DNA from 3 places in the Streptomyces sp. SudanB25_2051 genome. Region 2 is predicted to be linked to each of the others. Evidence: riboswitches for the same ligand, from Rfam matches in the RefSeq annotation. Region 2 holds a riboswitch; each other region holds the start of a gene.
The links. Region 2 has a riboswitch for cyclic di-AMP ahead of ACSUPT_RS18455 (NlpC/P60 family protein). Riboswitches for the same ligand answer to the same signal wherever they lie in the genome.
Positions count from the first base shown of each region.

Region 1: another riboswitch for cyclic di-AMP. It lies ahead of ACSUPT_RS22725 (M23 family metallopeptidase); the one in region 2 lies ahead of ACSUPT_RS18455 (NlpC/P60 family protein).
Region 3: another riboswitch for cyclic di-AMP. It lies ahead of ACSUPT_RS15505 (M23 family metallopeptidase); the one in region 2 lies ahead of ACSUPT_RS18455 (NlpC/P60 family protein).

Region 1 covers NZ_OZ186787.1:5,064,227-5,074,560, reverse strand. The annotation lists gene ACSUPT_RS22755 (thymidine kinase) at 1-203, opposite strand, end outside; gene ACSUPT_RS22750 (alkaline phosphatase family protein) at 274-1,479, opposite strand; gene ACSUPT_RS22745 (DUF5998 family protein) at 1,479-2,063, opposite strand; gene ACSUPT_RS22740 (bifunctional acetate--CoA ligase family protein/GNAT family N-acetyltransferase) at 2,355-5,354, opposite strand; gene ACSUPT_RS22735 (HPr family phosphocarrier protein) at 5,440-5,721, shown strand; gene ACSUPT_RS22730 (GntR family transcriptional regulator) at 6,095-6,772, opposite strand; gene ACSUPT_RS22725 (M23 family metallopeptidase) at 6,995-7,768, opposite strand; cyclic di-AMP (ydaO/yuaA leader) riboswitch at 7,782-7,946, opposite strand; gene ACSUPT_RS22720 (M16 family metallopeptidase) at 8,158-9,525, opposite strand; gene ACSUPT_RS22715 (M16 family metallopeptidase) at 9,552-10,334, opposite strand, start outside.
Region 2 covers NZ_OZ186787.1:4,075,890-4,086,223, forward strand. The annotation lists gene ACSUPT_RS18435 (LuxR C-terminal-related transcriptional regulator) at 1-242, shown strand, start outside; gene ACSUPT_RS18440 (alpha/beta hydrolase) at 388-1,494, shown strand; gene ACSUPT_RS18445 (NlpC/P60 family protein) at 1,588-2,691, opposite strand; gene ACSUPT_RS18450 (hypothetical protein) at 2,949-3,302, shown strand; gene ACSUPT_RS18455 (NlpC/P60 family protein) at 3,451-4,545, opposite strand; cyclic di-AMP (ydaO/yuaA leader) riboswitch at 4,554-4,703, opposite strand; gene pcrA (DNA helicase PcrA) at 5,002-7,467, shown strand; gene ACSUPT_RS18465 (M23 family metallopeptidase) at 7,652-9,244, opposite strand; gene ACSUPT_RS18470 (cobalamin B12-binding domain-containing protein) at 10,018-10,334, shown strand, end outside.
Region 3 covers NZ_OZ186787.1:3,463,506-3,473,839, forward strand. The annotation lists gene ACSUPT_RS15475 (DEAD/DEAH box helicase) at 1-59, shown strand, start outside; tRNA gene ACSUPT_RS15480 (tRNA-Lys) at 212-284, shown strand; gene ACSUPT_RS15485 (PRC-barrel domain-containing protein) at 566-922, shown strand; gene ACSUPT_RS15490 (hypothetical protein) at 1,038-1,211, shown strand; gene ACSUPT_RS15495 (DUF5994 family protein) at 1,297-1,779, opposite strand; tRNA gene ACSUPT_RS15500 (tRNA-Met) at 2,174-2,247, shown strand; cyclic di-AMP (ydaO/yuaA leader) riboswitch at 2,574-2,708, shown strand; gene ACSUPT_RS15505 (M23 family metallopeptidase) at 2,721-3,809, shown strand; gene ACSUPT_RS15510 (PrsW family intramembrane metalloprotease) at 4,077-5,360, opposite strand; gene trmB (tRNA (guanosine(46)-N7)-methyltransferase TrmB) at 5,622-6,563, opposite strand; gene lhgO (L-2-hydroxyglutarate oxidase) at 6,770-7,960, opposite strand; gene ACSUPT_RS15525 (MFS transporter) at 8,131-9,687, opposite strand.

The sequences.
Region 1 (10,334 bases), 990 kb from region 2:
GCGTAGAAGTCGAACTCCTCGGCCGCCTCGACGGCCTCCGTCACCAGTCCGAGGCGGGAGGAGAGCTTGCCCGCGCCGGCCCGGTCGTTGCGGGTGAAGATCATGCCCTGGAGGCCGCGCGCGGAACGGTTGTGCTCGATCTGCAGAGCGAGGGTGCTCTTTCCGCAGTCCATCGTTCCGGAGAAGAACACGAGCTCGGGCATGGGAAAGTGACGACCTTTCGGGTCTGCGGTCTGCGATCTGCGGGCGGGGGGCGGGTGCCGGGCGTGCCGACTAGGTGCGGACTTCGAGCAGCGGTACGAGCTGTTCGGCGGGGGTCATCGAGCCGTGCATGCCCGCCATCGCGGACTCGTGCGGCTCGGCGAGGGACGCCGTCAGCGCCACGTCGTCGTGCGCGGCGGCGACCACGTCGCCGATCCGGCCGAGGACCCGCTCGTCGATGTGCGGCCCGAACCAGCCCGCGTCGATCGCCTCGTCGCGCCCCGCGACCCAGAAGCGGTCGCCGAGCACCTCGCGCCAGACGGCCAGCACATCGGCCTCGGCGCCCGGTACGGCGTAGACGTGGCGGGCCCGGCCCTCGCCGCCCAGCAGGGCGACCCCGGCGCGCAGCTCCCAGTCCTCGTCGAAGTCGATGCGGGACTCCTCGTCGAAGGGGATGTCCACCATGCCGTGGTCCGCCGTGACGTACAGCGCCGAGCGCGCCGGCAACTGCTCGGCGAGGCGCTGCACGAGCTGGTCGGCGTGCATCAGCTGGCCGCGCCAGGCGTCGGAGTCCACGCCGAAGCGGTGTCCGGCGCCGTCGACCTCGCTGTAGTACGTGTAGACGAGCGACCGGTCTGCGGCGGCGAGCTGGCGCGCGGCGAAGTCCATCCGCTCCTCGCCGGACAGCCGCCCGTGGAACGTGCCGCCGCTGAGGGCGACCTTGGTGAGCGGGGTGTCCTGGAACGCCGGGGACGACACCTGCGCGGTGTGGACGCCCGCGGCGTCGGCCAGCTGGAAGACCGTCGGGTACGGCTGCCAGACGTGCGGGGCGGTCCAGGGGCGCCAGCGCAGCTGGTTCATCAGCTCGCCCGTGTCCGGGTCGCGGACGGTGTAGCCGGTCAGGCCGTGGGAGCCGGGCGGCAGCCCCGTGCCGACGGACGCCAGCGAGGTGGCCGTGGTGGCGGGGAAGCCGGAGGTGAGGGGCCGGCCCGTGCCGCCGCGTGAGGAGTCGAGGAGCGAGGCGAGGAAGGGGGCCTCGGCGGGGTGCGCCTTGACCTGCTCCCAGCCGAGCCCGTCGATGAGGAAGACGCACACCCGGTCGGCGGGGGCCAGCTCGGCGATGCGCGCCTCGAAGCCGGGTACGCCGAGTCCCGCGGCGAGCGTCGGCAGCAGGTCGGCGAGGGAGCCGGAGCCGTACGCCGGGACGGGCGCCGTGTCGAGGGACAGCGGCACCGGCTCGTCGGGCCAGGCGGAGGCCGTGGTCGTCGGCTGGACCATCAGCGCGTGGCCGCGGTGGCCTCGGAGAGGGCCTGGGCGAAGTGGAGGGCCTGGCGGACCGTCTCGGGGCCGTCGCCGGCCTCGCTGACGCGCAGGCTCAGGTCGTCGGCGGTGGAGTTGCCCGTGTAGCCGTGGTCGGCGTCGCAGTTCGGGTCGCCGCAGGCGGCGGGCTCCAGGTCGATGCGGGAGACGGCGCCCCAGCCGACCGTGAGGACGATCTCGCGCGGGAGGGTGCCGGGCTGGTAGGACTCCGGGTTCGCGACGACGCGGCTGACGACGACGGACGAGATCCGGCCGAGCTTCACGGACTCCGTGGAGGTCGTGGCGTACGGCGTCGGGGAGCTCGTGTCGGCGTTCTGCTCGTCGGTGTGGCTGACGATGAAGCGCGTCGCGGTGAGGACGAGGACGGTCACATGCCGCCGGACCTCGTTCGCGTCGAACGTGGTCTCCTGGTGCACGAGGTACGACGCGATCGGCTCGCCGCCGACGGCGGCCTCCACCGCCTCGGCCACGAGGGCCGGGTAATAGCCGCTGCGCTCGATCGCCGCGCGCAGCCCCTGGGTCGTCGTACCGGTCTTCGCCATGGACTCCATCCTAATCCGTGGGCAGGCACGGCTCGGCCGCTTGCGACGGCGGCCCAGGCCGCCGGAGGGCGCCGGGGCTGTGACATCCGACTCGATCGGGGCCGCGCGGGGCGGGTCGGCTCTGCCGGGCCGGCCCGCTCAGCTGGGCCCTGGAGGTCCGTCTGGCCCGCGCCGTGGGCCGCGGCGTCACGTCGGTGACGGTCGCCGGGGCCGGGTCGTCCGAGCTGCGCGTCAGGGCCGTCACGCTGCTGTCCGCGTACGCGCGCGCCGACCCCGCCTGAGCGGTGCCGGTCAGTAGCTGGGCAGGCGGCGGGGGCCTAGGTCGGTGTGGGTGGGCGGCGGGGCGAGGCGCACGGTCGCGTCCAGGACGGCCAGGCCGCGGTGGGCGACGACGACCGGTTCCAGCGCGACGGCGACGATCTCCGGGTGGTCGTCCACCAGGCGTGACACGCGCAGCAGCAGCTCCTCCAGGGCGGCCGTGTCGACGGGCGCCGAGCCGCGCCAGCCAAAGAGGAGCGGCGCGGTCCGGATGGAGCGGATCTGCTCGGCCACGTCGCGGTCGGTGGCCGGCACGAGGCGGTGCGCCATGTCGCCGAGCAGTTCGGAGGGCGCGCCCGCGAGGCCGAACGACAGCACGGCGCCGACCGCCGGGTCGATCGCCGCGCGGACCACGGTGTCCACCCCGCGCGGCACCATGGCCTGGACGACCGGCCGCAGCTCGGCGGGGCTGCCCAGTGCCTCGGTGAGCTCGGCGTACGCGGTGCGCAGCTGCTGCTCGGTGGCCAGGTCGAGCCGTACGCCGCCGAGGTCGGGGCGGTGGCGCAGGTGCGGCGCCGTGGTCTTCAGGGCGACCGGGTAGCCGAGGCGGGCGGCGGCGCGTACGGCGGTGTCGGGGTCGGGCGCGGGGAGGACGGGGCGTACGGGGATGCCGTAGCGGGCGAGCAGCTCGCGGGCGGCGTCCGGGGGGAGGGTGACGCCGTGCGGCTCGGGGGCGGGGCCCGTGCCGCCGGCGGGGGGCGGGCCGAGGAGCCGGTCGATCTGGGCGGCGGCGCCGCTCTCGTCGATGCCCTCGTACTCGGGTACGCGCCCGGGGTCGGCGGCCTCGCGGCGCCAGTCGGCGTACCGGACGGCCTCGGCCAGCGCCCGCACGGCCCGCTCGGCGGCCGGGTAGGCGGGGATGTGGGCGGGGGGCGCCTCCGGGGCGGTCTCCTCGCCGGGCCCGGCGGGTGCGGCGGGCCCGGCGGGCCCGGCGGGTGCGGGGCGGGGGCCGCCCTGGCCGTCCTCACGGCCGTGGTCGGCCGCGGGCGGGGGCGGTGTGCCGGGTGCCGTCGAGGCGGTGGCCGTGGGGGCGGTGGGGTCCGCGGCGCCGGTGGTCGCGATGGCCGCCGGGTGCTCGCGGGCCGGGGCGGTGCTCGTCGCGGCGGCCAGCGCGTCCGCGAGCGCGCCCAGCTCGACGTGGACGACCACGACGGGCTTGGCCGGGGAGGTGGCGCACGCCTCGCGCAGCGCGGCCGCCAGCACCTCGCCCTCGCCGGTCAGCTCCGCCGTGCCCTGCGGGCCGACCCACGGGATGGCGGTGACCACGACCGCGTCGCAGGCGTCGTCCCGCAAAGCCTCGGCGAGCGCGGCGCGGAAGTCCTCGGGGGTCGCGGCGGTGGTCAGGTCGCGCGGCGGCAGCGGCCGCAGCCCCTCGGTCAGGCAGGCGTCGTACGAGAGCAGGCCCAGCGACTCGGAGTTGCCGAGGATCGCCACGCGCGGCCCCTTCGGCAGGGGCTGGCCGGCGAGGAGCAGGCCCACGTCGACCAGTTCGGTGACCGTGTCGACGCGGATGACCCCGGCCTGGCGGAGCAGCGCGGACACCGTCGTGTGCGGGATGCGGGTGGTGGGCACGGCGTGGCCGGGCGGCGCGCTGCCGCTGTGCCGGGCGCCCTTGACGACGACGACCGGCTTGACCGCGGCGGTGCGCCGGGCGAGCCGGGCGAACTTGCGGGGATTGCCGATGGACTCCAGGTACAGCAGGACCACGTCCGTGTCGGTGTCCTCGTACCAGTACTGGAGGAGGTCGTTGCCGGAGACGTCGGCGCGGTTGCCGGCCGAGACGAACGACGACACCCCGGCGCCGCGCTGGTGCAGCCCGGACAGCAGGGCGATCCCGATGGCGCCGGACTGGGTGAACAGGCCGATGCGGCCGGTGGCGGGCAGCTGCGGGGCGAGGGAGGCGTTGAGCCGGATGCCGTCCGCGGTGTTGATCACGCCGAAGGCGTTGGGGCCGATGACCCGCATCCCGTACGAGCGGGCCTGCCGCACCAGGGCGCGCTGGCGCTCCCGCCCCGCGGGGCCGCTCTCGGCGTACCCGGCGGACAGGACGACGACGCCGCGCACGCCGTGCGCGCCGCAGTCGGCGACGGCGTCCGGGACGTGCTCGGCGCGTACGGCGATGACGGCCAGGTCGACGGGGTCGCCGCCGACGTCGCCCAGGGAGCGGTGGGCGGGGACGCCGTCGAGGGTGGCCGCCTCGTCCGGGAGGGCGCGGTTGACGGCGTGGAGGGGGCCGGTGAACCCGGAATCGGCGAGGTTGCGCAGGACGGTGCGGCCGACGCCGCCGGGCGCGCGGCCCGCGCCGACGACCGCGACGGAGCCGGGCGCGAGGAGCCGCTGCACCGACCGGGCCTCGGCGCGCTGCTCGCGGGCGCGCTGCACGGCCAGGGAGCGGTCGGTGGGCTCCAGGTCCAGGTGGAGGCGTACGGCGCCGTCCTCGAAGCTGCGCCTCTGGGTGTAGCCGGCGTCCGTGAACACCTTGATCATCTTGGTGTTGGCGGGCAGCACCTCCGCGGCGAACCGCCGGATGCCCCGCTCGCGGGCGACGGCGGCGATGTGCTCCAGGAGGGCGGAGGCGACGCCGCGCCCCTGGTGGGCGTCCTGCACGAGGAAGGCGACCTCGGCCTCGTCGGCGGGGGCGGTGGCGGGGCGGCCCAGGGCGTCGATGCGGTCGTAGCGGACCGTCGCGATGAACTCGTCGCCGATCGTCGCGGCCAGACCGACCCGGTCCACGTAGTCGTGGTGGGTGAAATGACGCACGTCCTTGGCGGAGAGCCGGGGATACGGGGCGAAGAACCTGTAGTACTTCGACTCGTCCGAGACCTGCTCGTAGAAGCTGACCAGGCGCTCGGCGTCGTCCGTGGTGATCGGCCTGATCCGCGCGGTGCCGCCGTCGCGGAGCACCACATCGGCTTCCCAGTGGTCGGGGTACGCGTGCGCCGAGTGCGCCGACTGGTCGGACGGGTTCAGCATGGGGCAAGGGTACGGCGCCGTTCCGGCACCGCGCCGGACATGAGACACTGGTCTAGACAACCGCTAGCACTTGAAGGGCAACACCATGGCTGAGCGCCGCGTCAACGTCGGTTGGGCCGAGGGCCTGCACGCCCGCCCCGCCTCCATCTTCGTCCGTGCCGCCACGGCCTCCGGCGTCCCGGTGACGATCGCCAAGTCCGGTGGCAACCCGGTCAACGCCGCGTCGATGCTCGCGGTGCTCGGCCTGGGCGCGCAGGGCGGCGAGGAGATCGTTCTCGCCTCGGACGCCGAGGGCGCGGACGTGGCGCTGGACCGCCTGGCGAAGCTGGTCGCCGAGGGTCTCGAGGAGCTCCCCGAGACCGTCTGACGGCCGCCGCCGGCACCGAGGAGCCGCACCGCCCGGACCACGGGGGTGCGGCTCTTTGCTTACGCGCCCGCGTTCGCGGGCTTCGGGCTTCGGGCTTCGGGCTTTCGCTGCACCGGGCTTTGCGGACACCAGGCTTTGCGGACACGGGGATTTTCGGACGCGCCTTACCGTCGGCGGGCTATTCCCGCCGGCGCCCCATTCCAGGCGGAGGCCCTTTCCGACTGGCACGCCTTCAGGGAGATACCGGTCGGCGCATTATCCGGGCAGCCCGCCTTCCGGGGAGCCGCCTTCCCGAACGCCGGCCTTACCCGGCTTTACGGGCAGCGGGAAAAGGCACCGACTATTCCGCTGCCCCTTGTATACGGCCCGCGTGTTAATTCCGCGCTCCCGCGCTGTGTACGGGATGTTGCGTACCCCTCACACGCTCCGCGCGGCGCAGCCGGTGCGCGCCGCGCCACCGTTCCACGTGGTGGGCCGTGAGCGTCCTGGCGCGCTCGGCGTCGCCCCGCGCCACGGCGTCGACGATGGCGCCGTGCTCGGCCCACACGTCCGCCGGGCGGGCCGGCTCCTCGACCGCGTACATCCAGGCGATCTTGTGGCGGAGCTGGCCGAGCAGCGCGGTCAGGCCGGGGCTCCCCGACGCCTGGGCGAGCGTCTCGTGGAACCAGTCGCCCAGTGAGCGCAGGTCCTCGCTCCGGCCGCGGCGGGCCCGCTCCTGGCCGAGGCGGACCAGGCCGCGCAGCACCTTCAGATGGGCCTCGGTGCGCCGCTGCGCCGCGCGGGCGGCGCCCAGCGGCTCCAGCAGCACGCGCATCTCCAGCAGGTCGGCGGCGTCCTGCTCGGTCGGCTCGGCGACGCACGCGCCGACATGGCGGCGGGAGACGACGAAGCCCTCGGACTCCAGGGTGCGCAGCGCCTCGCGGACCGGGACGCGCGAGACCCCGTAGCGGCGGGCGAGCTGCTCCTCGGTGAGGCGGCTGCCGCGCGCCAGCACCCCGGAGACGATATCCGCCCGGATCGCCGTGCACACCGAGTGCGCCGGAACGCGCATGACCGACCTCCGAATCGCTCCGCCCGCCGATTTCCACGCGGTTTTTCCGCGCGACACCCATCAGTTCGACGTTGTTCGGTGACTCTATGGCAACGCGGCAGATTTTGAGATACCGGGCGGGAATTCATGGTCGATTCTTGGCCGACGCGGGGAGCCGGAGAACACGCGGACGCGCGAAGGCCCCGGCTCTGGAAGCCGGGGCCTTCGCGGAAGCGGGGTGGGTCAGACGTTGACGCCGCGCGCCCGGAGGTAGGAGACCGGGTCGATGTCGGAGCCGTACTCGGCGGTGGTGCGGGCCTCGAAGTGGAGGTGGGGGCCCGTGGAGTTGCCGGTCGAGCCGGAGACGCCGATCTGCTCGCCGGGCATGACGGTCTGGCCGACCGAGACGCTGACGGAGGCGAGGTGGCCGTACTGCGTGTACGTGCCGTCGTGCATGCGGATCACGACGTTGTTGCCGTACGCGCCGCCCCAGCCGGCCTCGACGACCGTGCCGCGGCCGACGGAGACGACGGTGGAGCCGTACGGGGCGTGGAAGTCGACGCCCGAGTGGCTGCCGGAGGACCACAGCGCGCCGCCCGACTGGTAGCCGGTGGAGACGTACGAGCCGGCCACGGGCAGCTGGAAGGAGTTGAGGCGCTTGCGCTCGGCCTCGCGGGAGGCGCGCTCCTCGGCCGCGCGGGCGGCCTCCAGGCGGGCCTCGGCCTGGCGCTCGGCGGCCATCTCGGCCATGGCCTGGCGCTCGGCGACCTCGGCGGCCAGCTCCTGGGCGGCGGCCTGGTCCTCGACCTGGTCGGCCAGTTCGTAGCCGGCGATGGCCTGGTTGACGCCGGTGTCCTCCAGCGACGCGGCGCGCTCGGCGTCGGCGGCGAACGCCGGGGAGGTGAGGGTTCCGATGACTCCGGAGGTGGCCAGGGCGGCGGCGCCGGCGACGTGGGCGCTCCTGCGGCTCATACGGCTCGGGGCACGGTGCTTCCCGGTGGAACGGGTGAACGCCATGAAGTGGACGTGTCCTTTCCTTCCCTCTCGCCTACCGGGTTAGCTGACGGGTTCGGAGCAGGAAGGTCTCCTACGGACCCCTCCGCGTGGTGCGAAGGCGCCCGATTCACCCCAGGGGACGTGGTGGGTCCCCGGCTCCCCAGGCTCGCGCCTGACGGGGATTCGGCGATCGCTGCCCGATGCCGCGGGTGCGGCGAGTACAGCGGGCGGACAGCGACCAAGACGCTATGCCGCTGATCTTTCAATCACCAAACGGACACGGTTTTTTGTAGCGCACGCCACAGAACAGATCCCCCGCCTCTCCAGCAAATCGGACATAAGTCCGTGAGAAAGGGGAACCCCGCCCTCCGCGTGCGGAGGGCGGGGTTCCCCTTCGTACACCGTGTCAATCAGCCCGTGACGACGGTCACTTCGCCCAGGCCCAGCGCCTCGACGGGCGCCTTGATCTGGCCGGCGTCGCCGACGAGGACGGTGACCAGGCGGTCCGGCGGGAAGGCGTTGACGACGGCCGCCGTCGCCTCCACCGTGCCCGTCGCGTCCAGGCGCCGGTACAGCTGCGCCTGGAAGTCGTCCGGCAGGTGCTGCTCGACCTGGTCGGCGAGCGTGTCCGCGACGGACGCCGCCGTCTCGTACTTGAGGGGCGCCACGCCCACCAGGTTGTGCACGGCGGCGTCGCGCTCGGCGTCGGTGAGGCCCTCGGCCGCGAGGGTGCGCAGCACCTTCCACAGGTCGTCCAGCGCGGGACCGGTGTTGGGCGTGTCGACGGAGCCGCTGATGGCGAGCAGCGACGCGCCCGTGCCGTCCGGCATGGAGCGCAGGACCTGGCCGAAGGCGCGCACGCCGTACGTGTAGCCCTTCTCCTCGCGCAGGACGCGGTCCAGACGGGAGGTCAGCGTGCCGCCGAGGCAGTAGGTGCCGACGACCTGCGCGGGCCACACGCGCTCGTGCCGGTCCGGGCCGATGCGTCCGATGAGCAGCTGCGTCTGCACCGCGCCCGGCCGGTCCACGATGACCACGCGGCCCGTGTCGTCGGCGGTGATGGGCGACGCGGTGCCGGGGCGGGGGGCGTCGCCGGTCCACGCGCCGAGCGTGTCGCGGAGCAGTCCGTCCAGGTCGACACCGGTCAGGTCGCCGACCACGACGGCGGTCGCGGAGGCGGGGCGGACGTGGGCCTCGTAGAAGGCCCGTACGGCCGCGGCGTCGATCCGGGCGACGGTGTCCTCGGTGCCCTGGCGGGGGCGGGACATCCGGGAGGCCGCCGGGAACAGCTCCGCGTAGAGCTGCTTGGCGGCGCGCCGCGCCGGGTTGGCCGTCTCGTGCGGGATCTCGTCGAGGCGGTTGCGGACGAGGCGCTCGATCTCGTCGTCGGCGAACGCCGGTGCGCGCAGGGCGTCGGCGAGCAGGCCGAGGGCCTTGGGCAGCCGCGAGGCGGGCACTTCGAGGGAGACCCGCACGCCGGGGTGGTCCGCGTGCGCGTCCAGCGTGGCGCCGCACCGCTCCAGCTCGGCGGCGAACTCCTCGGCGGTGTGCTTGTCGGTGCCCTCGGACAGGGCGCGCGCCATGATGGTGGCGACGCCGTCGAGGCCGTCCGGCTCGGCGTCGAGCGGGGCGTCGAGGACGATCTCCACGGCGACGACCTGCTGCCCCGGGCGGTGGCAGCGCAGCACCGTCAGGCCGTTGTCGAGGCGGCCGCGCTCGGGGGCGGGGAAGGCCCAGACGCGGGGCGTGCCGGGCTTCGGCTGCGGGTGGAACTCCATGCTGGTCAGAGACACGGCAGCGTCGCTCACTGGTCCGTCCCCTCTTCCTCGTCGCTGTCGGTCTGGTCGCCGTCGTCGGCCTTGGTCGGTTCGTACACGAGGACCGCGCGGTTGTCGGGGCGCAGCTGCCGGGCGGCGATCTCGCGGACCTCGTCGGCGGTGACCTCCAGGACGCGCTCGACGGCGGTGAGGGCGAGCTGCGGGTCGCCGAACAGGACGGCGAAGCGGCACAGTTCGTCGGCGCGGCCGGCGACGGTGCCGAGGCGGTCCAGCCACTCGCGCTCCAGCTGGGCCTGGGCGCGCTCCATCTCCTCGGCCGTGGGGCCCTCGGCGGCGAACCGGGCCAGCTCCTCGTCGACGGCGGACTCGATGTCCGGCACCTCGACGCCGGCGGAGGTCTTCACGTCCAGCCAGCCCATGGAGGGCGCGCCGGCCAGCCGCAGCAGGCCGAAGCCGGCGGCGACGGCGGTGCGGTCGCGCCGCACCAGGCGGTTGTGCAGGCGGGACGACTCGCCGCCGCCGAGGATGGTGAGCGCGATGTCGGCGGCGTCGCACGCGCGCGTGCCGTCGGCGGGCAGGCGGTAGGCGGCCATCAGCGCGCGGGCGGGGACGTCCTCCACGACGACCTCGCGCAGCTGCTCGCCGATGACCTCCGGCAGCGTCCCGTCGCGGGGGGCGGGCTTGCCGTCGTGGGAGGGGATGGAGCCGAAGTACTTCTCGATCCAGGCGAGCGTCTGCTCGGGGTCGATGTCGCCGACGACGGACAGGACGGCGTTGTTCGGCGCGTAGTACGTGCGGAAGAACTCGCG
Region 2 (10,334 bases):
TGCTCGACGCGTTCGCGTCCACGGACGCGCCGCCCGTGGACGAGGACCTGGACCGGCTCACCCAGCGGGAGCGGGAGGTGCTGCGGCTCATCGCGCGCGGCTACGCGTACAAGGAGATCGGGAAGCAGCTGTTCATCTCCGTGAAGACGGTGGAGACGCATGTGTCGGCGGTGCTGCGCAAGCTGCAGCTGTCGAACCGGCACGAGCTGACCCGCTGGGCCACGGCCCGCCGCCTGGTGTGACCGCGGGCCACGGCCGCCGCCAGGTGTGACCGCGGGCCGCCGGTCCGTCGCCTTTGTGGGGCAACCGGCGCAAAAGCGCGGCAACCAGCGAGGCCGCCACGCCCTCCTACTGGCCGTGATGAGCCTGACGGGTACTCCCTTTCTCGTGACGGTGATCGTGCTCGCCGTCCTGGCGGTCGTGCTGCCGCTCGCGCTGTGGGGCCGGGTGCGCGGGCCGCTTCTCGTCCGGGGCCTGGCGCGGCTGGCCATGGTGGGCTTCGCCCAGGTCACCGCGGTCCTGGTGGTCTTCGTCGCGGTGAACAACACCAACGGCCTGTTCAGCGACTGGGACGACCTCCTGGGCGGCGGGGACCATGTCGCCGCCGCCCCCGACCTGGGCCGGGACGGGCTCGGCGGGCGACGGATCGCCGATCTGCCGAAGACCGCCCAGACGTTCCGCCCCGCCGCCGCCGTCCCCGACGGGCGCGTGCGCACCACGCTCCTGAGGGGCCAGGTCTCCGGTGTCACCGCCGAGGTGTACGTGTGGCTGCCGCCGCAGTACGACGACCCGGCCTACCGGAACGTCCGGTTCCCGGTGGTGGAGCTGTTCTCCGGCTACCCGGGCACCCCGGCGTCCTGGTTCGCCGGACTGCGCGTCACCGAGCGGCTGGAGCCGCTCATGCGGAACGGGACGGTGGCGCCGTTCATCCTCGTGGCGCCCCGGACCAAGCTGCTCGGCGACGCCGACGCGGGCTGCGCCAACGTGCCGGGCGTCGTCAACGCCGAGAGCTGGGTCAGCGTCGACGTACGGAAGATGGTCACCGACCACTTCCGCGCCGTCCCCACCGCCGACGGCTGGGCGGTCGCCGGCTTCTCGGCGGGCGGCCACTGCGCGGCGAAGATCGCCCTGGCGCACCCCGACCGCTACCGGTACGCCGTCACCATGTCCGGCTACAACGACCCGGCGGCCGAACCCGACTCGATCACCGCGAAGGACCCGGCCCTGCGCCACGCCAACAACCCGCTGACGCTCCTGCGCGAGGCCCCCGCCCCGCCCCGGCTGTCGCTACTGGTCACGGGCGACGGCGACGACGGCTACCGCCAGGGCCTGGACCTGCGGGCTGCGGCCGAGCCCCCGACCCGTATCGAGGTCCGCCGCGTCACCGGCGGCCACCGCACCTCCACCTGGGCCGACCAGGTCCCCTCGGTCTTCACCTGGCTCACCGGCCGCCTGGAGGGCGCGGGCGCGACGGCGTCCTCCCTCCGCCGCTGAGCGTCCCCCGGCGAACGGGCCGCCGCTGACCGGGGCCCCGCCGCACGCACCCCGCTGAGCGCCCGTCGGCGAGCGGGCCGCGCGGGCAGGCCGTCAGGCGACGCGGGTCGCGCCCGCCCAGGGCATCTCGTCGATGGAGGCCACGCGGACCGTCGAGCCCGTGCGGGGCGCGTGGATCATCTTGCCGCCGCCGATGTACAGGCCGACATGGCTGACGCCCGGATAGAAGAACACCAGGTCGCCCGGGGCCAGTTCGGAGCGGGCGACCCGCTGCCCGGCGTTGATCTGCGAGTACGTCGTGCGGGGCAGTGACACCCCGGCCGCCCGCCACGCGGCCTGCGTCAGCCCCGAGCAGTCGTAGCCGGACGGGCCGGTCGCGCCCCAGACGTACGGCTTGCCGATCGCCCCGTACGCGTACGACACGGCCCGCGCCGCGCGCGACGTGGGCGCCTGGACGCCGCCCGGCGCCGACGCCGTACGGGTCTCCCCGCCGGCGCGGGCGGCGCGGTCCTGGTCCGAGCCGTCGGGGCGGCCGGAGGCGGCGGGGCCGGACTTGGCGCGCTCGGCGGCCTCGTACGCGGCGCGCTCGGCGGCGGTCAGGCGGGCCAGCAGCTTCTCGGCGGCGGCCAGCCGGTTCCGCACGGCCGCCTTGTGCCGCCGCAGCTCCGCCTCGTGCCCGCGCAGCTCCCGTACGTGCCCGTCCGCCTCCGACCGCAGCCGGTCGATGCCCACGAGCTGGGCCCGCAGCGCCGCCATCGTGTCGGCCTGCCGGGCGCCGATCCGCTCGGCGAGCGCCGCGCCCCGCAGATACCGCGCGGGGTCGGAGGAGAGCGCCAGCTGGAGGGCGGGGCTCAGGCCGCCCGCGCGGTACTGGGCGGCGGCGGTGGAGCCGAGGGCGTCGCGCGTGGCGTTGACGCGTTCGGTGCGCCGGGCGGCCTCGTCGCGCAGCGCGTCGAGCCTGGCCCGCGCCGTGTCCGCCTTCTCCTTGGCGCCGTTGTACTTCTCGGTGGCGGCCTCGGCCTCCCGGTGCAGCCGGTCGACCTGGGCCTTGACCTGGGCGGCGGTGAGGCGCGGGTCGGCGTGCGCCGGGCCCTCGAAGGCGGTGGCGGTCGCCGCCCCGGCCAGGGCCAGGGTGGCGGCCGTGCGCCCGGCCTGTCCGCCGAACGCGCGCTGCCTGGGCTTCCGATGCGCTGCCACGGGGGTGGTCACTTCCCTTCGGTGCTGTACTGCGGCGCGTCCGGCGAGGGCCGGGCCGCTGGGGGAGGACGCTAGGGGCGCGGCCGGGGGAGAGGTGACGGGGTGACCGGAATTGGCGGTAGCTGGCGGTTCCGGGACGCCTTGCGATCGCACTCCGACGATCGGAACCATGCATTCCGTATCGCGTGTGATCGTTGTGGCGAAAGAGGTGGCCCTGGCTGACGGGCGGTGGTATGGCCGGGACTAGGCTCCGGCCCATGAACGTCCTCATCAACGTCTTCGTCGCCCTGCACGTCATCGGCATCGCCGCCCTCCTCGGCGGCTTCCTGACCCAGATGAAGGCGATCGGACCGGGCACGGCCCGCATGGTTCCGGCCATGCTGCACGGCGCCCTGACCATGCTCGTCACCGGCATGGTCCTGGTCGGCCTCAACCAGGCCGAGGGCGCCGCCGTCGACAACGTCAAGATCGGCGTGAAGCTGGCGCTGCTGGTGGTGATCCTCGGCCTGGTCTACGTGAAGCGGGACGACGAGCGCGCGGGCAAGGGCCCGTTCCTCGCCGTGGGCGCCCTGACGACGGCGAACATCTTCATCGCCACCCTCTGGACCTGACCGCCCCGGCGGACCGGAGCATCCGGCCCCGCAGCCGGTCGGCAGCAGGGCCCCGGTCCGGCGCCCAGGCCCCGGCCCCGCAGCCGGTCCGGTCCCGCGCCAGGCAGACGGCCCCGGCCCTGTGCGAGGCCGGGGCCGCACCCGGCCGTCAGGCGGGACGGACGGCGGACCGGAAGGGCAGGGAGGCGACCGGCTCCTCGCGGACGGCGGCGCCGGGCTCCGGAGCGTGGATCACGCGCCCGTCGCCGAGGTGGATCCCGACGTGGCGCAGCCCGTCGCCGAAGAACAGCAGGTCACCGGGGAGCAGCTCGTCCGCGTCGACCCGCCGGCCCGCCTCCGCCTGGTCCGGCGCGGTGCGCGGCAGCTCCACACCCGCCGCCTTCCACGCCGCCTGCGTCAGCCCCGAGCAGTCGTACGAGGACGGGCCCGCCGCCCCGCGGACGTACGGTTTGCCGAGCTGCGCGCGGGCGAACGCCAGCACCTTCTCGGCCTTGGCGGCATAGGAGCCGCCGCCCGTACCCGCCGCGCCGCCGCAGAGCCGCGTCGCGCCCTCCGCACCCTCCGGTGCGGGAGCGCTCGCGTCCGGACCGGCCACCGCCCCGGACGCGCCCCCCGGCAGGGCCTCCGTGCCGGAACCCGCACCCGTGCGCTCCCACGCCGGCCCCGGCGGCAACTGCTCCCGGTCGCCGGCCGTCACCCGGTGCAGCACGGCCCGCGCCTCCGCGAGCTTCGCGCGCGTGGTCCGCTTCGCCGCCCGGAGCGACGCCTGCGCGTCGGCCGGCTGCCGCTCCGGCGCCGCCTCCGCCCGCCCGGCCGGGTACTCGCCCGCCCGCCCCCGCGGCTCCGCGGGCAGGTCCAGCGGCCGGGCCCGGTCCCCGGCCGCCGTCGAAGCGTCCGGGAGCGGCAGCGACGCCCTCGGGCCGAGCGCCCCCGGACGGGTGCGCGGCGCCCCGGCCGGCGCCGCGTCGACCGCGCGCGGCTGCGCGCCCGCGGCGTCCCCGGGCCGGTGGTTCCTGCCGGCCGCCGTACCGGCCTGCCGGTACAGGTCGTCGACCTTCCGCTGGACCTCCTCGACGCTCGGTTTGCCGGCCGGAGCCGTACCGGCCGCCGGAGCGGCGGCCGCGCTCTGCGCCGACAGCAGGGTCACGGACGCCACGGCGGCCGTGGTGAAACCGACAGCGGGGGACTGGGCACCGATGATGCGTGCGGTGCTCCGGCTGCGCGGCTTGCGATGCGATGCCAAGGCTCGGCATCTCCTTCCATGGACCGCCTACCGGGTTAGCTGACGGGTTCGGGCGCGAACGGAAGGTGCCCTACGGCCCCGCCGCGGCAGCGGCGTGAGCCGATTCACCCCGGTGGTACTGGGTGGGTCCCCGGCTCCGGAGGGTGCGCGCGCCTGCCGTGGGCGGGCAGGCGGCGGCGCGCCGGATTCGGCGGGGGCGGCCCGGTCGGCGCGGGTCGCCGAAACGGGGGACGGGCCGCTCGTGCGAGCACGCTAGCCAACCCGCGGCGGGGCTGTGAAGGACGTCGCGCGATATGCCCGATACGTTTCCGTGTCCTGGCCGTAACCGGCGTCCTCACCCGTACGCGGCCGCTGCCGGCACCCGTGCGCCCGCGCACCGTCGCTTCCGCGTCGCTGAGCGTGAGGGTCCGCGTTCCGGCCCGGCCTGTCAGTGGGGCCGCCTAGACTCGGTAGGCGATGAGCAGCCTCTTTGACGACAGCTTCCTGGCGGATCTCCGCAACCACCCCGCGGAGGAGCCCCCGCCGCCCGAGGACTCCGAGGTCCCCCCGGCCGCGGAGGAGGTCCCGTACGACCTCTTCGAGGGGAAGTTCGACGTGCCCCCGGCCCGCGACCCGTACTACCGGGACGGCTCGCCCCGCCCCGTCGTGAGCCCGGAGGCCCTGCTCGACGGGTTGAACGAGCAGCAGCGCGCCGCCGTCGTCCACCACGGCACGCCGCTGCTGATCGTCGCCGGCGCGGGCTCCGGCAAGACGCGGGTGCTCACCCACCGCATCGCCCATCTCCTCGCCACGCGCCATGTGCACCCCGGCCAGATACTGGCGATCACGTTCACCAACAAGGCCGCGGGCGAGATGAAGGAGCGCGTCGAGCAGCTCGTCGGCCCGCGGGCGAACGCCATGTGGGTCATGACGTTCCACAGCGCGTGCGTGCGCATCCTGCGCCGCGAGTCGAAGAAGCTCGGCTTCACCTCGTCGTTCTCGATCTACGACGCCGCCGACTCCAAGCGCCTGATGGCCCTGGTCTGCCGCGATCTGGACCTCGACCCGAAGCGGTATCCGCCGAAGTCGTTCAGCGCCAAGGTCTCCAACCTCAAGAACGAGCTCATCGACGAGGAGACCTTCGCCGACCAGGCGGCCGACGGCTTCGAGAAGACCCTCGCCGAGGCGTACCGGATGTACCAGGCGCGGCTGCGCGAGGCCAACGCCCTGGACTTCGACGACATCATCATGACGACGGTCCACCTGCTCCAGGCGTTCCCCGACGTCGCCGAGCACTACCGCCGCCGCTTCCGCCACGTCCTCGTCGACGAGTACCAGGACACCAACCACGCGCAGTACACGCTGGTGCGCGAGCTGGTCGGCCAGCCGGGCGGCGACGACGACCCGGTCCCCGCCGAGCTGTGCGTCGTCGGCGACGCCGACCAGTCGATCTACGCCTTCCGCGGCGCGACGATCCGCAACATCCTCCAGTTCGAGGAGGACTACCCGGACGCGACGACGATCCTGCTGGAGCAGAACTACCGCTCCACGCAGACGATCCTCTCCGCGGCGAACGCCGTGATCGAGCGCAATGAGAGCCGCCGCCCCAAGAACCTGTGGACCAACGCCGGCGAGGGCGCCCGCATCACCGGCTATGTCGCGGACACCGAGCACGACGAGGCGCAGTTCGTCGCCGAGGAGATCGACCGGCTCACCGACGCGGGCGAGGCGAAGGCCGGCGACGTCGCCGTCTTCTACCGGACCAACGCCCAGTCACGTGTCTTCGAAGAGGTCTTCATCCGCGTCGGCCTGCCCTACAAGGTCGTCGGCGGCGTCCGCTTCTACGAGCGCAAGGAGGTCCGCGACATCCTCGCGTACCTGCGCGTCCTGGCGAACCCGGAGGACGCCGTCCCGCTGCGCCGCATCCTCAATGTGCCCAAGCGCGGCATCGGCGAGCGGGCCGAGGCCATGATCGAGGCGCTCGCGCTGCGCGAGAAGATCACCTTCCCGCAGGCCCTGAAGCGGGTGGACGAGGCGTACGGCATGGCGGCCCGCTCGGCGAACGCCGTGAAGCGGTTCAACACGCTGATGGAGGAGCTGCGCACGATCGTCGAGTCCGGCGCGGGCCCCGCCGTCGTCCTGGAGGCCGTCCTGGAGCGCACCGGCTACCTCGCGGAGCTCCAGGCGTCGACGGACCCGCAGGACGAGACCCGCGTGGAGAACCTCCAGGAGCTCGCCGCCGTCGCCCTGGAGTTCGAGCAGGAGCGCGGCGAGGGCGAGGGGACGGGCACGCTCGCGGAGTTCCTGGAGCAGGTCGCGCTCGTCGCGGACTCGGACCAGATCCCCGACGGCGACGAGGAGGGCGACGGCGTCATCACGCTGATGACCCTGCACACGGCCAAGGGCCTGGAGTTCCCCGTCGTGTTCCTGACCGGCATGGAGGACGGCGTCTTCCCGCACATGCGGGCCCTCGGCCAGACCAAGGAGCTGGAGGAGGAGCGCCGCCTCGCCTATGTGGGCATCACCCGCGCGCGGGAGCGGCTCTATCTGACGCGGTCCGCGATGCGCAGCGCGTGGGGCCAGCCGTCGTACAACCCGCCGTCGCGGTTCCTGGAGGAGATTCCGCCGCAGTACCTGGAGTGGAAGCGCACCGGCAGGACGGCCGCCGCCTCGTCCGGCCCGTCGGGCCCCGCGTCGGGTGTCGCCGCGTCCCTGTCGGCGTCGCGCGCCCGCTCGGGCCCGTCCGGTTTCGCCACGCGGCGGGCGGGCGACAAGCCGGTGGTCTCCCTGGCGGTCGGCGACCGGGTCACGCACGACCAGTTCGGGCTGGGCACGGTGATGGAGGTGACGGGTTCGGGCGACCGGGCCCAGGCCACCATCGACTTCGGCGACGCCAAGCCGAAGCGGCTGGTGCTGCGGTTCGCGCCGGTCGAGAAGCTGTAGCCGTACGGGCGGAGGCGGGGCGGCCTGGCCGGGCACCGGCCGGCCGCCGCCTCGCCCGACGCGTGGTGCCGTCGCGGGATGCCCGTCGCGCGCGGCACGGGGGCGGGTGTCCGGCCACCTGACGTGGGGTGCCCGCGCGGGCCTGGGGTGGCGCGCGGTGAGGGGACCGGCGCGGTGAGGCGGGTCAGCCCGTCGGGTCGAGTCCGTGGCTGCGGAGCCAGGCCTCGGGGTCGATCGCGGCGCCGCCGCCCGGCCGGACCTCGAAGTGCAGGTGCGGGCCGGTGGAGTTGCCGGAGTTGCCCGAGTACGCGATGACCTCGCCGGCCTTGACGGAACCGGAGCGGATCTTGGCCGTGCTCAGATGGCAGTACCAGGTCTCGGTGCCGTCCTTGGCGGTGACGATCACCATGTTGCCGTACGCGCTGTTCCACTGCGTCCGCACGGTGCCGTCCGTCGCCGCCATCACGGGCGTGCCGTACTGGACGGGGAAGTCGATGCCCGTGTGCAGGGACATCCAGTTGACGCCGGCCTGTCCGTAGCCGGCGCTCAGCTGGCGCAGCGCCACGGGGAGCGCGAACTTGGGGCGCATGGCCTCGCGGCGCTTCGCCTCCTCCTCGCGCTTCTTGCGCTCGGCCTCCTGGCGGGCCTTGAGGTCGATGCGCTCCTGCGTGCGGCTGGCGCGGTCGCTGAAGTCGAGGGCCTCGGCGTCGAGCGCGGCGAGCTGCGTGTCGAGGGCGCTGTTGGCGACGGCCGGTTTCACGGAGGCCGCGTCGGCGGCGGTGACCGCCGTGCCGTCGTCCTTCTGCTCGGTGCCGGTGAGCCCGCTGACGGACGCGGCGGCGATCCCGGCGACGCCCATGACGCACGCCGACGGCACGGCGACGGTCAGCAGCGCGGAGCGCCTGGCGGGGGTGCGCCGCCTGCCCCGGCCGCCGGCGCGGCGCCCCGGACGGGCGGCGGCAGCGGCGGCACCGACGGCGACGGTCTCGTCCAGCGCCTCCAGCGTCTCGGTGGACGGGCCGTCCTCGTCCGCGAGGTCGTCGGCGTCGGAGCCGTCGTAGCGGGCGAAGGCCTCGAAGTCCTGGAAGTCGTCGTAGCCCTCGGCGTCCGTGAACGCGTCGAAGTCCGCCTGGCCGTCGGCACTCGGCTCGCCGTCGCCGGGCTCGTCGGCCGGGGCGGCGTGGTGGCCGGCGTCGTGCGTGTCCGCCTCCGACCGGGGGCCGTCGTCGGCGGCGGAGTAGTCGTACTGCTCGGGGACGAACGCCGCGGTCCCGCCCTGCTCGCCGTCCTCGGACGCGTAGTTCCACGCGGTGGCGTCGTAGGCGCCGGTCTCGTAGGAGGCGGTGTCGTAGCCCGCGTCGAAGGCCGCCGTGTCGTACGTCCCGGTGCCGTAGGCGTCGCCGCCCTGGGCGTCGGGGTCGAGCCCGTACCACTGGCCGGTCGTCTCGTACGTGGGAGCCGTCGCGGCGTACTGCTGCTCGTCCTGCGGCTGGGTCCAGGCGGACGCGTCCCACTGGCCGGTCTGGTCGGTGTACGCGGTGTACGGGGCGGTGGCCGACGTATCGGGCCACTGCGCGGCGTCGTACTGGCCGCCGAGCCCGCTGTCGTAGGAGGCGTAGAGGGGGTCGGCCGACTGGTAGGCGCCCGTGTCGTAGGACCCGGTGTCGTACGCGGCCTGGTAGCCGCCGTTGCCGTAGCCGTTCTCACTGGTCGTGAAGCTGCCCGTGGCGTACACGTCGTCTCCGACATAGCCGGCGTGGGGGTGCTGGTCGTTCACCAACTTCTCTCTCGCCTCGGCAGCAGGACCAGTTCCGGGCCGGCCGCGAGGGGGACCCGGAGGGGAAGCAGTGGGCGCGACTGTACCCGGCGGTATGCGCAACCGACAATCTTCGGCGGGGTTTACGGGCGGCGGAACGGGGCATTCGGTCGCCTTTCGGCGGAGCGCACACCGAGCCTTGGCCGTACGTTCGAAATTCGTTCGACCTGTGGTGGCGACTTCACGCCGGGGACACGCGGTGGGCAACCCGGCCTCGCGGGCCCCTTCCCGTTGACCGGCGCGACGTGGCCGGGCCGTGGGCCGGATCCGTTGGGCCCGCGCGTCTTGGCCGTGGCCGGACCCGTTGACCCCGGGGGACTTGGACGCGGGGGCCGGTCGAGGGTGGGGCGGCCGGCGGAGGGCCGGTGCGGGTGCGGGTGCGGCGGGGGTGTGCTGCCGGGGGGTGCTGCCGGGCCGGGGGTGAGCGGCATACGGAGCGGCGGCTCCTCCCCGTATGCCCTCAGGCGGCGCCGCGAACGAGGGTGGGGATGCGCCGCACCTCCGTGCCGCGCGGCTGACGGCGCGGGGGTGCGGCGACCTCGTCGCGGCTTCGGAACGTGTCCGCCCCGGCCGGCCGACGGCCCGTGCGGCGCGGGGGTGACACCTGGAGAACATGTCCCACGTGTGATTTCCCCCTCGGTCTTGACCGTGAAACGGCTGGTTGCGGGATGCTGGCGATAACGTTCGTTCACCTCCCCGGCATACAGGTACGGGGGACGCATGTGGAGGCAGTGATGGGTGTGACCGGTCCGATCCGCGTGGTGGTGGCCAAGCCGGGTCTCGACGGCCACGATCGCGGCGCGAAGGTGATCGCGCGGGCGCTGCGTGACGCCGGTATGGAGGTCATCTACACCGGCCTGCACCAGACGCCGGAGCAGATCGTGGACACCGCGATCCAGGAGGACGCCGACGCGATCGGTCTGTCGATCCTGTCCGGCGCGCACAACACGCTGTTCGCGCGTGTCCTGGAGCTGCTGAAGGAGCGCGACGCGGAGGACATCAAGGTCTTCGGCGGCGGCATCATCCCGGAGGACGACATCCCGCCGCTCAA
Region 3 (10,334 bases), 610 kb from region 2:
GCTCCTCGTCCTCGTTCGGCCGCCGCGACGACAAGCCGCGCTGGAAGCGCAACGGCTGACGCCCCGTAGGACCCCGGACGGGCCCGCGCCCGGCACCCCAGGTGCCGCGTGCGGGCCCGTCCCCCGTCCGGGACGCGCCGGAAGCGGTGTTGTGCCGATACCCGATCGGCTCACGCCCCCCGGCGGGCTATGCTCGGGGATGACCCGTCACGGGCCCTTAGCTCAATTGGCAGAGCAGTGGACTTTTAATCCATTGGTTGTGGGTTCGAGTCCCACAGGGCCTACCGGAAGGACCCCGTCTCGCGCTGCGGCGAGCCGGGGTCCTCGTCGTTTCGGCCGCCTGGACGAGCGTTCGCCGGCCCGGTGCGGGACCGGTCGCGGCCCCGTCCGGGACCGGAGGCCCGTCCGGTGCGCCGACCGGCCGGGGCGGGCACGCCCGCTCGTGTGGCGGGGCGGGGAGCGGCGGGGCAGGCTGGGGAAGAGGCAGGGCGGGCGCGCCGTCGCGCCGTCGGCGTCCCGTGGAGCGGCACTGCCGGAGCGTGGCCCGACCAGGGGAGCAGACCGCATGATCCATCCAGCAGACATCCGCGAGTGGCGCAACCAGGACGTCGTGGACCCCAAGGGGCACAAGATCGGCGTCCTGGAGGCGGTCTACGTCCACACCGCGACGGACGAGCCGGCCATGGCGACCGTCCGCACGGGACTGCCCACCCGTCAGCGCCTGGTGTTCGTCCCGCTGGACGACGCGACGGTCGGTCCGGGGTACGTCAGGGTCCCGTACGACAAGGGCACGGTCCGCAAGGCCCCGGCGATCGGGCTGGACGACGTGCTGGCCGCCGAGGACGAGGCGGTCGTCTTCCACCACTACGGCCTGGCCTACCAGCCCGGTCCCGCGGGCGAGCGGGTCCTCGCCCGCCGCTGAGCCCCCGTGGGCCCGCTCCCGCAGGCCCGCTCTCGGGGCCCGGCTCCACAGGTCCGCTTCCCGGGGCCCCGCCCCACAGGTCCGTCACCGGCCCGTCGCACGGAGGAGTACCAGCATGGCGATCTTCCTGTTCCTGATCCTCGTGGCCATCGTGCTCGGCCTCATCGGCGTCGCGGTCGAGGGGCTGATGTACCTGCTGGTCATCGGCGCCGTCCTGCTGGTCGCCGACCTGATCTTCTTCGGCGCCTTCCTGTCCCGGCGGCGCGGCCGCGGGCGCGCCGCCCGGTAGGGCCCGGCGCGCCGGCACGCGCTGCCCGGCGCCGCGCACGCGAGGGCCCGGCGCCCTGGCACGCGGCCAGCGGGCGTCCGGCGGCTCAGACCTGCGCGCTGCTCCCGGTGCCCGTGTCGATGAGGATCTGCCCGGCCTGCGCGGTGTTGCCGGGCTGCACGGCCCGCGCCATCGCGGCCCGCGCGGCCTCGGGCGTCGCGTGCGGGGGCACCACGAGCAGCGAGAAGTGGTCCCGGTCGCCGCGGGTGATCAGTACCGTGTCGTCGCCGACCGGGAACGAGGCGATGTGGACCACCCGGTCGTCCACGATCAGCCGCACCGGGAGCTCGTCCCACGCGGCGGCGTCCAGGCCGACGCGGGTCACCGGGCCCAGGTGCTCGCTCAGCGCGCGTACCAGCGCGGGCAGCTCCTCCCCGATGTCACGGGAGCGCGGCCACCACGCCCCGTCCAGCACTCCCTCGCGGGAGCCCGTGGTCTCCAGCCGGAGCAGCGCCGTGCCCGGCCGCACCGCCTCGTGGACGGCGTCCGGGAGGCGGCCGGGGGCGGAAGGGGTGTCGAAGTCGGCCATGGTGGTGTTCGCCTGTCTGCGCGGGGTCCGGTCGCTGCGGCGAACCGGACGTTCACCCTCTTCCACGGTACTCCGCGACAAGGGGCCCGCCGCGCCACTCGCGCCCCACGGGGACGGCACGTACCCGGGTCGGAGGACCGCCCTCGGCCCGGCCGGACGGAGCCGTACGGGCGGACCGCCTCCGCCCGGCCCGGCGGGGCCGCGGCCTCGAGGCCGTCGCGCGCACGCTGGGGAGGTGGCGCCCGCGTCTCCGGGCCCGCGGTCTCGGGGCCGTCGCGCACGCCCAGGGCGCTCGGCCGGACGCTCAGCCGGCCGATTCGACCAGGTTTTCGGAGCCTGGGCCGGTAATTGGTAAACGACCCCCTCCGGGATGGCGTAAGGTGGTGTTCACCGACGCGGGGTGGAGCAGCTCGGTAGCTCGCTGGGCTCATAACCCAGAGGTCGCAGGTTCAAATCCTGTCCCCGCTACTGAAACCGAAGGCCGGATCTCTCGAGATCCGGCCTTCGGCGTGTCCGGGCCCCTCTGGGCCCCCGACGACCGGTCCCCACGCTCCGTGAACGCCGGGGCGCGTTCCGCTAGGGCAGTTGACAGGCAGTCAGAAACTCGATTAAGGCGTTCCGGTCCCGCAGCGGCCTGATTCGGGGTCAGTTCGCTCTGGCTTGTCCCTTTATGGGGTCTTGCGCCGCCGGTACGTGGGCGGGGCATCCAAGGGAACGGCTTGGAATACGGGCCCCGCTTCTATTAACGTTCGATAACGCAGCGCGGTCGTCCCAGTCGTCGCAAGAGGCGGCACCGTGCGCATGCGCCGAATCCCGCAAGGGAACCGGGGAACCACACACTTGGGGTGAATCGGGCCCTCACCGGCCCGTAGGAGACCTTCCTGCTCCGAACCCGTCAGCTAACCCGGTAGGCGGTGAAGGAAGGAAAGGAGTACGCCTCCGTGGCGTCCAACAGGCCTGCCCCCGAAGCCCCCTTCGGCTCGTACGACCCGATCGGCCACCCCACGGCTTCGGGAATCCCGGACGCCGCCGCCCCCGCGGCCACCGTCGAGTGGAACCCCACCGAGGACACCGTCCGCCCCGTCCGGGGCCGGCACCGTGTCGTCAAGCAGCGCGGCGGCCTCGCCCGCAGCTCCACCGTCCTCGGGGTCGGCGTCATCGCCGCCGTCGGAGCGGGCGGCATGGCCACCGCGCACGACAAGCCGCGCGTCGCCATATCCCTCCCCGACGTGAACCTCCCCGACGCCTCCTCACTTCCCGGCGTGGGCACGCTCATCGGCGACGACGCGCAGGACACGGCCGAGGAGGCGCCCGCCGCCGCCCCCGCCAACCTCGCCACGCTGACCCTCTCCTCCGACCAGGCCGCGACCGACGCCCAGGGCGCCGAGGCCGACGCGGGCGAGGCGCTGCGGGCGCGCATCCTCCAGCAGGTCGAGCAGCAGCAGGCGTCCGCCGAGGCCGCGGCGCAGGAGGCCGCGGAGAAGGCGGCGGCCGAGAAGGCCGCGCAGGAGGCCGCCGCCCAGCAGGCCACCGCCGAGGCCGCCGCGAAGGCCGCCGAGGCGGAGCGCAAGCGCGCGGAGGCCGAAGCCGCGGCGAAGGCCGAGGCCGAGCGCCTGGCCAAGCTCGCCGCGAGCTACGCCCTGCCGACCTCCTCGTACACGATCACCTCGACGTACGGCCAGGCCGGCTCCATGTGGTCCTCCGGCTACCACACCGGCCTGGACCTGGCCGCCCCCACGGGCACCCCGGCCAACGCCGTCCACGGCGGCACCATCAAGTCGGCGGGCTGGTCCGGCGCGTACGGGTACCGCATCGTGCTCGAACTCCCGGACGGCACCGAGGTCTGGTACTGCCACCTCTCCTCCATGACCGTCAGCGCCGGCCAGACGGTCGGCACGGGCGAGACGATCGGCCGCGTCGGCGCGACCGGCAACGTCACGGGCCCGCACCTCCACATGGAGGTCCACACCCCGTCCGGCGGCGGCATCGACCCGCTGGCCTGGATGCGGGGCAAGGGCCTCACCGTCTGACCCGGTTCACCGGCCGGGCCTTCTCACCCGGCCGTCGGTCCTGGCCGCCATCGGAGCCGGTGCCGCACGGTCCCCTCGTGCGGCACGGGCCCGACCCGACGGCCGGCCCACCCCGTACGCCGCCTCACCGCGGCGCCGGTGCGAGCCCGTCGCGCTCCACCCCCTGTACCCCGGCAGCCCTGGCGCACACCCCCCACGCCAGGGCTGCCGGTCCGCGTTGCGGGCCCGCACGCCGGGCCCGTGGCCGTCGCGCGGCCCGTACGGCGGTCAGTACCGGTACGGGTTGTAGCCCGCGTAGTCCCGGTGGGGCGGCGGGGTCCAGACGCGGCCGGTGGCCCGCGCGGCGAACGTCAGGGACGGGGCCGCCACCGCCTTGCGCTGCCACAGGTGGTGCAGCAGCTCCTGCTCCCGCGCCGTGAAGTCCCGGTCCGTCACGCCCTTGCGCGCCCGGTACCGCAGGAAGGCCAGGGACGTGGCGAACGCCTCGTACTCGCCCACCGTCCGCGCCGCCGCCGGGCCGAACGCCCGCGCCGCGTACGACCGGGCGAGGCTCCGCGCCCGCATGGACGACAGGGCGAGCGGCTCGTCGGCGGAGAGCCAGCCGGCCGCCGCGTACGCCGGAAGCTCACCGGATATCGTCCGCAGCTCCCGCTGCCGCGTCCATATCGCCAGCCACGTCAGCAGGCCCAGCGCCGGCAGCATGAACGCCCCGTACACGAGGATGAACCCCCACGGCCCGAACGTCGTCGAGCCGTTCCACAGCGCGTGCACACCCATCGCGAGGACCAGGCCCAGCAGCGGCAGCAGTGTCCGCACCACCCTGCGGCGGCGGGCCGTCATCGCGGCGATGCCGAAGCCGATGCCCGTCAGCACCGTGAACAGGGGATGCGCGAACGGCGACATCACCACGCGTACGAAGAACGTCGCCGCCGTCACCGACTCCAGGCCCGATGTGCCGATCTCCTGGTCCTCGCCGAACGCGCTGCCCAGGTACAGGATGTTCTCGGTGAACGCGAAGCCCGTCGCTGTGAACCCGGCGACGACCACCCCGTCCACCAGGCCCGTGAAGTCCCGCCTCCGGAACAGGAAGATCAGCAGGATCGCCGCCGCCTTGGCGCTCTCCTCCACCACGGGGGCGACGACGGTCGCGCCGAGCGTGTCCGCCGACGTCGGGTCCGCCGTCGCCGTGGCTATCCAGCGGGTCGCGAGGGTGTTGGCCAGGATCGCGACGAGCGCCGCCGCGAACGCCCCCCAGGAGAAGGCGAACAGCAGGTTCTTCCACGGGCCGGGCTCCACCCGGTCGAGCCAGCGGAACGCCGCCATCAGCAGCGGCACCGGCAGCAGCGCGAGGCCGAGCCCCACCAGGAAGCCGGTCGTGCCCGTCTGCTCCCGCACCAGCGCCAGGATCACCAGGGCGCACAGCGCGAGGACCAGGCAGACGGCCGACAGCCGCACCACCCGGCTCCGCCAGAACCGGCCCCTCGGCTTGTACCGCCAGCGGGCCCGCTCCGGCACGGCGTCGAACGACGGCCGCGGATCGTAGGCCGGGATGGCCGGCTGGGCATGCCCGGCCGGCCGCTCGGCGTCGGCGGGCCGGGGCCGCCCGGCCTGACCCGGCAGCGGGGCGTGGTCCGCCGCCCGGGGGCGGTCCGCCGGACGCGCCTGGCCCGCCGGACGGGCGTGGCGGGCGGGCGAGCCCGGTGCGGGGGTCCGTGGATCGAGGCGGGGTGCGTGCGAATCTGACACCCCATCGACCCTAGACGGCCGGACTGACACCGCGCGAGGGCGTTGCGGAGGGTTACGGCGAGGCTGTTACGCGCGGGCGAAGAGCAGGTCGCGGACGACGTGCCCCTTCCGCAGGCCCTGCTGCTCGAACCGGGTGAGCGGCCGGAAGCCGGGCCGTGGCGCGAACCCGCCGTCCGGCACCGTGTTCACGAAGTCCGGGTGCGCGGTCAGCACCTCCAGCATCTGCTCGGCGTACGGCTCCCAGTCCGTGGCGCAGTGCAGGACGGCGCCCGGCTTCAGCCGCGTCGCGAGGAGGCTGAGGAACTCGGGCTGGATCAGCCGCCGCTTGTGGTGCCGCTGCTTCGGCCACGGGTCCGGGAAGTAGACGCGGGCGCCGGCGAGCGCGGCGGGCGGCAGCATCTCGCGGAGCAGGATGATCGCGTCGCCGTTGGCCACGCGCACGTTGGTCAGGCCGTTGCGCTCGGCGAGGCCCAGCAGGTTGCCCTGGCCGGGCGTGTGGACGTCCACGGCGAGGATGCCGGTCGAAGGGTCGGCGGCGGCCATGGCCGCGGTCGCCTCGCCCATGCCGAAGCCGATCTCCAGGACGACGGGCAGCCCGCCGAACATCTCGTCCAGGTCGAGGACGCGCCGCCCGTCGATGTCCAGGCCCCAGACCGGCCACAGGCGGCGCAGGGCCTCGCCCTGGCCGGTGGTGACCCGGCTGCGGCGCGGCTGGAAGCTGCGGATGCGGCGCTCGAAGTGCGACCCGGCCGGGTCGGGCGAGGGCCCGGTCCCGTCGGGGAACATCCGGCTCCCGCGCCGCGAGGCCGGTACGGTCCCGGACGCGGACGACCGGGCGGCGGACCCGGACGCGCCGGTGCCGGGCGCGCCGGACCCGGGGGCGGACCCGTGCGCGGCGGACGCGGGCGCGGCCGGCTCGGGGGCGGGCCCGGACGCGGCGGACGCGGGCGCGGCCGGCTGGGGGGCGGGGGGCGTGGGGGGCGTGCTCGACGCGGTCTTCTCGGACACAGTGCTTTCGATTCTACGAACCCGGCCCGCGTTCCCCCCGGGCCCGCGCTCCCGGCCCGTGGGCGGGTGCGCTCCGGGCCCGCAGGCACGGGGGCCGCGCCCGCAGACAACCGGGGGCCGCGCTCCGGGCCGTGTTCCCAACCGGCGCGCGCTCCCGGCCCCTCGACGGGCCCGCGCTCCCGGCCCACCGGCGGCCCGCGCCGCCCCTACCCGCTCAGGTGCGCCAGCGCCCTCCGCGCCACCTCGCGCCCGATCGGCAGGGAGGCCGTCGCCGCCGGGGACGGGGCGTTCAGCACGTGCACCGTGCGCGGCGCCTCGCGGATCAGGAAGTCGTCCACCAGCGTCCCGTCCCGCAGCACCGCCTGCGCCCGCACCCCCGCCGGGGCCGGCCGCAGGTCCTCGGCCCGCACCTCCGGCAGCAGTCGCCGCACCGCCTCCGTGAACGCCGCCTTCGACAGCGACCGGCGCAGCTCGCCCGCCCCGTACCGCCAGTGCCGGCGCGCGATCGCCCACGCGCCGGGCCACGCCAGCGTCCCGGCCAGCTCGCCGGGCCGTACCGTGAGCCGGCCGTACCCCTCCCTGGCCAGCGCGGGCACCGCGTTCGGTCCGACGTGGACGCCCCCGTCGACGCCCCGCGTCAGATGCACGCCCAGGAACGGGAACGCCGGGTCCGGCACCGGATACACCAGCCCCCGCACCAGCCCGGGCCTGGCCAGCTCGTAGTACTCACCCCGGAACGGCACGATCCGCATGCCCGGCTCGTCGCCCGCGAGCCGCGCCACCGCGTCGCAGTGCAGCCCGGCGCAGTTCACCAGCGCCCGCGCGCGCACCACCGCGCCGTCCGCCGTGCGCACCGCCACGCCCCAGGGGCGCCGGTCCACGGAGGTGACCCGCGCCCCGTAGCGCACCTCGGCGCCGGACGCCTCCGCGAGCCGCGCCGCGACCGCGCCGTAGTCGCAGATCCCGGTCGTGCCCACATGGATGGCCGCGATGCCGCCGACGTGCGGCTCGTACGCGCTGATCTGCGCCGGGCCCAGCTCGCGCACGGGGATGCCGTTCTCGCGGCCGCGCTGGACGAGGGCGTGCAGGCGGGGGAGCTCGGCGCGGTCGGTGGCGACGATCAGCTTGCCGGTCACCTCGTGCGGCAGCCCGTACTCGGCGCAGAACTTCACCATCTCGGCGGCGCCCCGCACCGCGAACCGGGCCTTCAGGGAGCCGGGGCGGTAGTAGATGCCGCTGTGGATGACGCCGCTGTTGCGCCCCGTCTGGTGGCGGGCGGGGCCGGGCTCCTTCTCCAGGACGGTCACGCGGGTGCCGGGCGCGGCCCGCGACAGCGCGTACGCCGTCGACAGTCCGATGATCCCGCCGCCGACCACCAGGACGTCGCAGTCGAACATGCCGCCGCCGAACCCGGACACCTGTGCCACCTCCCACCCCGATAGTGCACTGGCCCGCTGACAACGCCGTTAAACCAGGCGCGTACGGCGGTGGGAGATGGATCACGCCAGGTGGCACGCCCTTCGGCGGCGTGTCCCCGGCCGGGCCGGGACGTGCGGGGCCGGAGCCGTCACACCGGGGCGGTCAGCAGCGGGCGGGCGCGCTCGCGCAGCTCGGCGACGCGCGGCTCGTCCCCGTACGGCTCCAGGCGGTGCAGCAGGTCCCGTACGTACTCGGTCGTACGCGCCGACGAGATCCGCCCGGCCACCTCCACCGCGCGCGTGCCGGCCGCGCACGCCGCGTCGAGGTTGCCCGACTCCAGCTCGGCGACGGCGCTGACGACGAGCCGCAGCCCGTGCGAGCGCACGTACTCCTCCGTCGGGCGGGAGAGCGCCTGCTCGGTGAACCGGCGGACCTGGCGCGGCGCCTTCAGGTCGCGGTAGCACTCGGCGGCGTCGGCGGCGAACCGGTCGTACGAGTAGAAGCCCAGCCACGACGGGTCGGCGTCGCCGTCGCGGGAGCGCTCCAGCCACCCCTCGGCGGCCTTCAGCGCGGCCCCGGCCGCCGCCGCGTCCCCGGCCTTGGCGTGGGCGCGGGCCTCCACGAGGCGGAAGAACGACATCGTGCGCGCCGTGGCCAGTCCCCGGTTGCGCTCCACGGCGGCCTGCGCCAGGTCCACGCCCTCGTCGGCGAAGCCCCGGTAGGTGGCCTGGAGCGACATCGACGCCAGCACGTACCCGCCGAGCGGCACGTCCGCCGCCGCGCGCGCGAGGCGCAGCGCCTGGATGTAGTACCGCTGGGCGGCCTCCTGCTGGCCGGTGTCGAAGGCCATCCAGCCGGCCAGCCGGGTCAGCTCGGCGGTCGCGCCGAACAGGGCCCTGCCCACCTCGTCCGAGTACGAGCCGAGCAGCAGCGGCGCCGCGTCCACGCGCAGGCACTCGGGCACCATCGACGAACGCCAGTCTCCTCCGCCGTACTTGGAGTCCCAGCGGCGGGCGTCCTCGGCGGCCTCCCGCAGCTTCGCCACGTCGCTGTGGCCCACGCGCGCGTGGGCGCCCTCCGGCGGCGGCTCGTCGACCGTCGCCACGGGCACGGCGGCCTGCTGCGCCCCGGCCCCCGCGCCGGCCCCGGCTCCCGTGGCGGTGCCCGCACCGGAGCCCGCCGCGCCCGGACCGGCCGCGCCCGTCGCGCCGCCCTCCGCGCGCGTGAGGCGCCGCTCCACCGACGGGTCGGCCGGGGTGATCAGCCACCGGGAGGCGGGCACCGCGTACGCGCTCACCGCGAACGAGCCGGCCAGCGACTGCCATATGCCGCCCGCACCCGCCCGGCGCCCCGCGAGGTCCAGCCGGTACAGCTCCGTCGCCGACTTCACCGCCTCGCCCACGTCGCGCGGGAACGCCAGGCCCACCTCGGGCGCCGGGTCGGCGTCCGCGAGGCCGATCTCGTGAAGCGGCACCGGACGGCCGAGCTTCTGGCCGATCGCGGCGGCGATCAGATGCGGCGCGGCACCCTGCGGGATCATGCCCTTCGACACCCAGCGGGCCACCGACGTCTTGTCGTAGCGCAGGGTCAGGCCCCGCTGCGCCCCCAGGTCGTTGACGCGCCGCGCCAGGCCGGCGTTGCTGATCCCGGCGAGGGCGAGAACGGTGCCGAGCTTCTCGTTCGGTCCGCGTAGCTCCCTGGACATGCGCCACCCCTCGACACCCAGACGGCCGCCGCGCTGCCAGGCATAGGCGCGCGGCATTCGTAAACCCAGCGTAGTTCGCCGCATCCCTACCGTTAAGGGGTGGTGTTCCCTATGGCGGGATTGTTGTGCGTAAGGGAAGTTGGCGTGCGCCCGGCCCCGTCCCACCGTGCTCCCGGGCGTGTGGCCGTGCGCCCGTCCGTGCGCTCTGGCTCGCGGCGTGCGGGGAGCGCTTCCATGGTGCCGCGTGGGTCGGCCCGCTGGCGGGAACCAGCGGGCTGGGGGACACCGCCGCCTCATTCCCCGCGGGCGGCGGACGGGTCCGGAGGGCGAGCAGCGCCCTCCGGACCGCGCGTATGGATCACCGTGGAGGGGGGAGTGGCCGACAAACGTTCCGGTTGGTTGGGTTCCTGAGAATGGCTGAATGATGCCCATGGTTCGGCCGGGCGAACCCCTGTGTACCGATGCGGAGTTGGGGCGACGGGTCGCTGTGCGTACGGGGCTGGGTCCGCTGTGCGTACGAGTCCAAGGGCCCGTGTGAGGGGCCGCCCGCCGGATCGGGCGGAGAAGAGGCCTTCGCGGCGGGGGAGTTGAGCCTGCGCCTCGCGGACACCCGCCCTGCCCGCTCCGAGGCCCGCCGCACCTCGTAC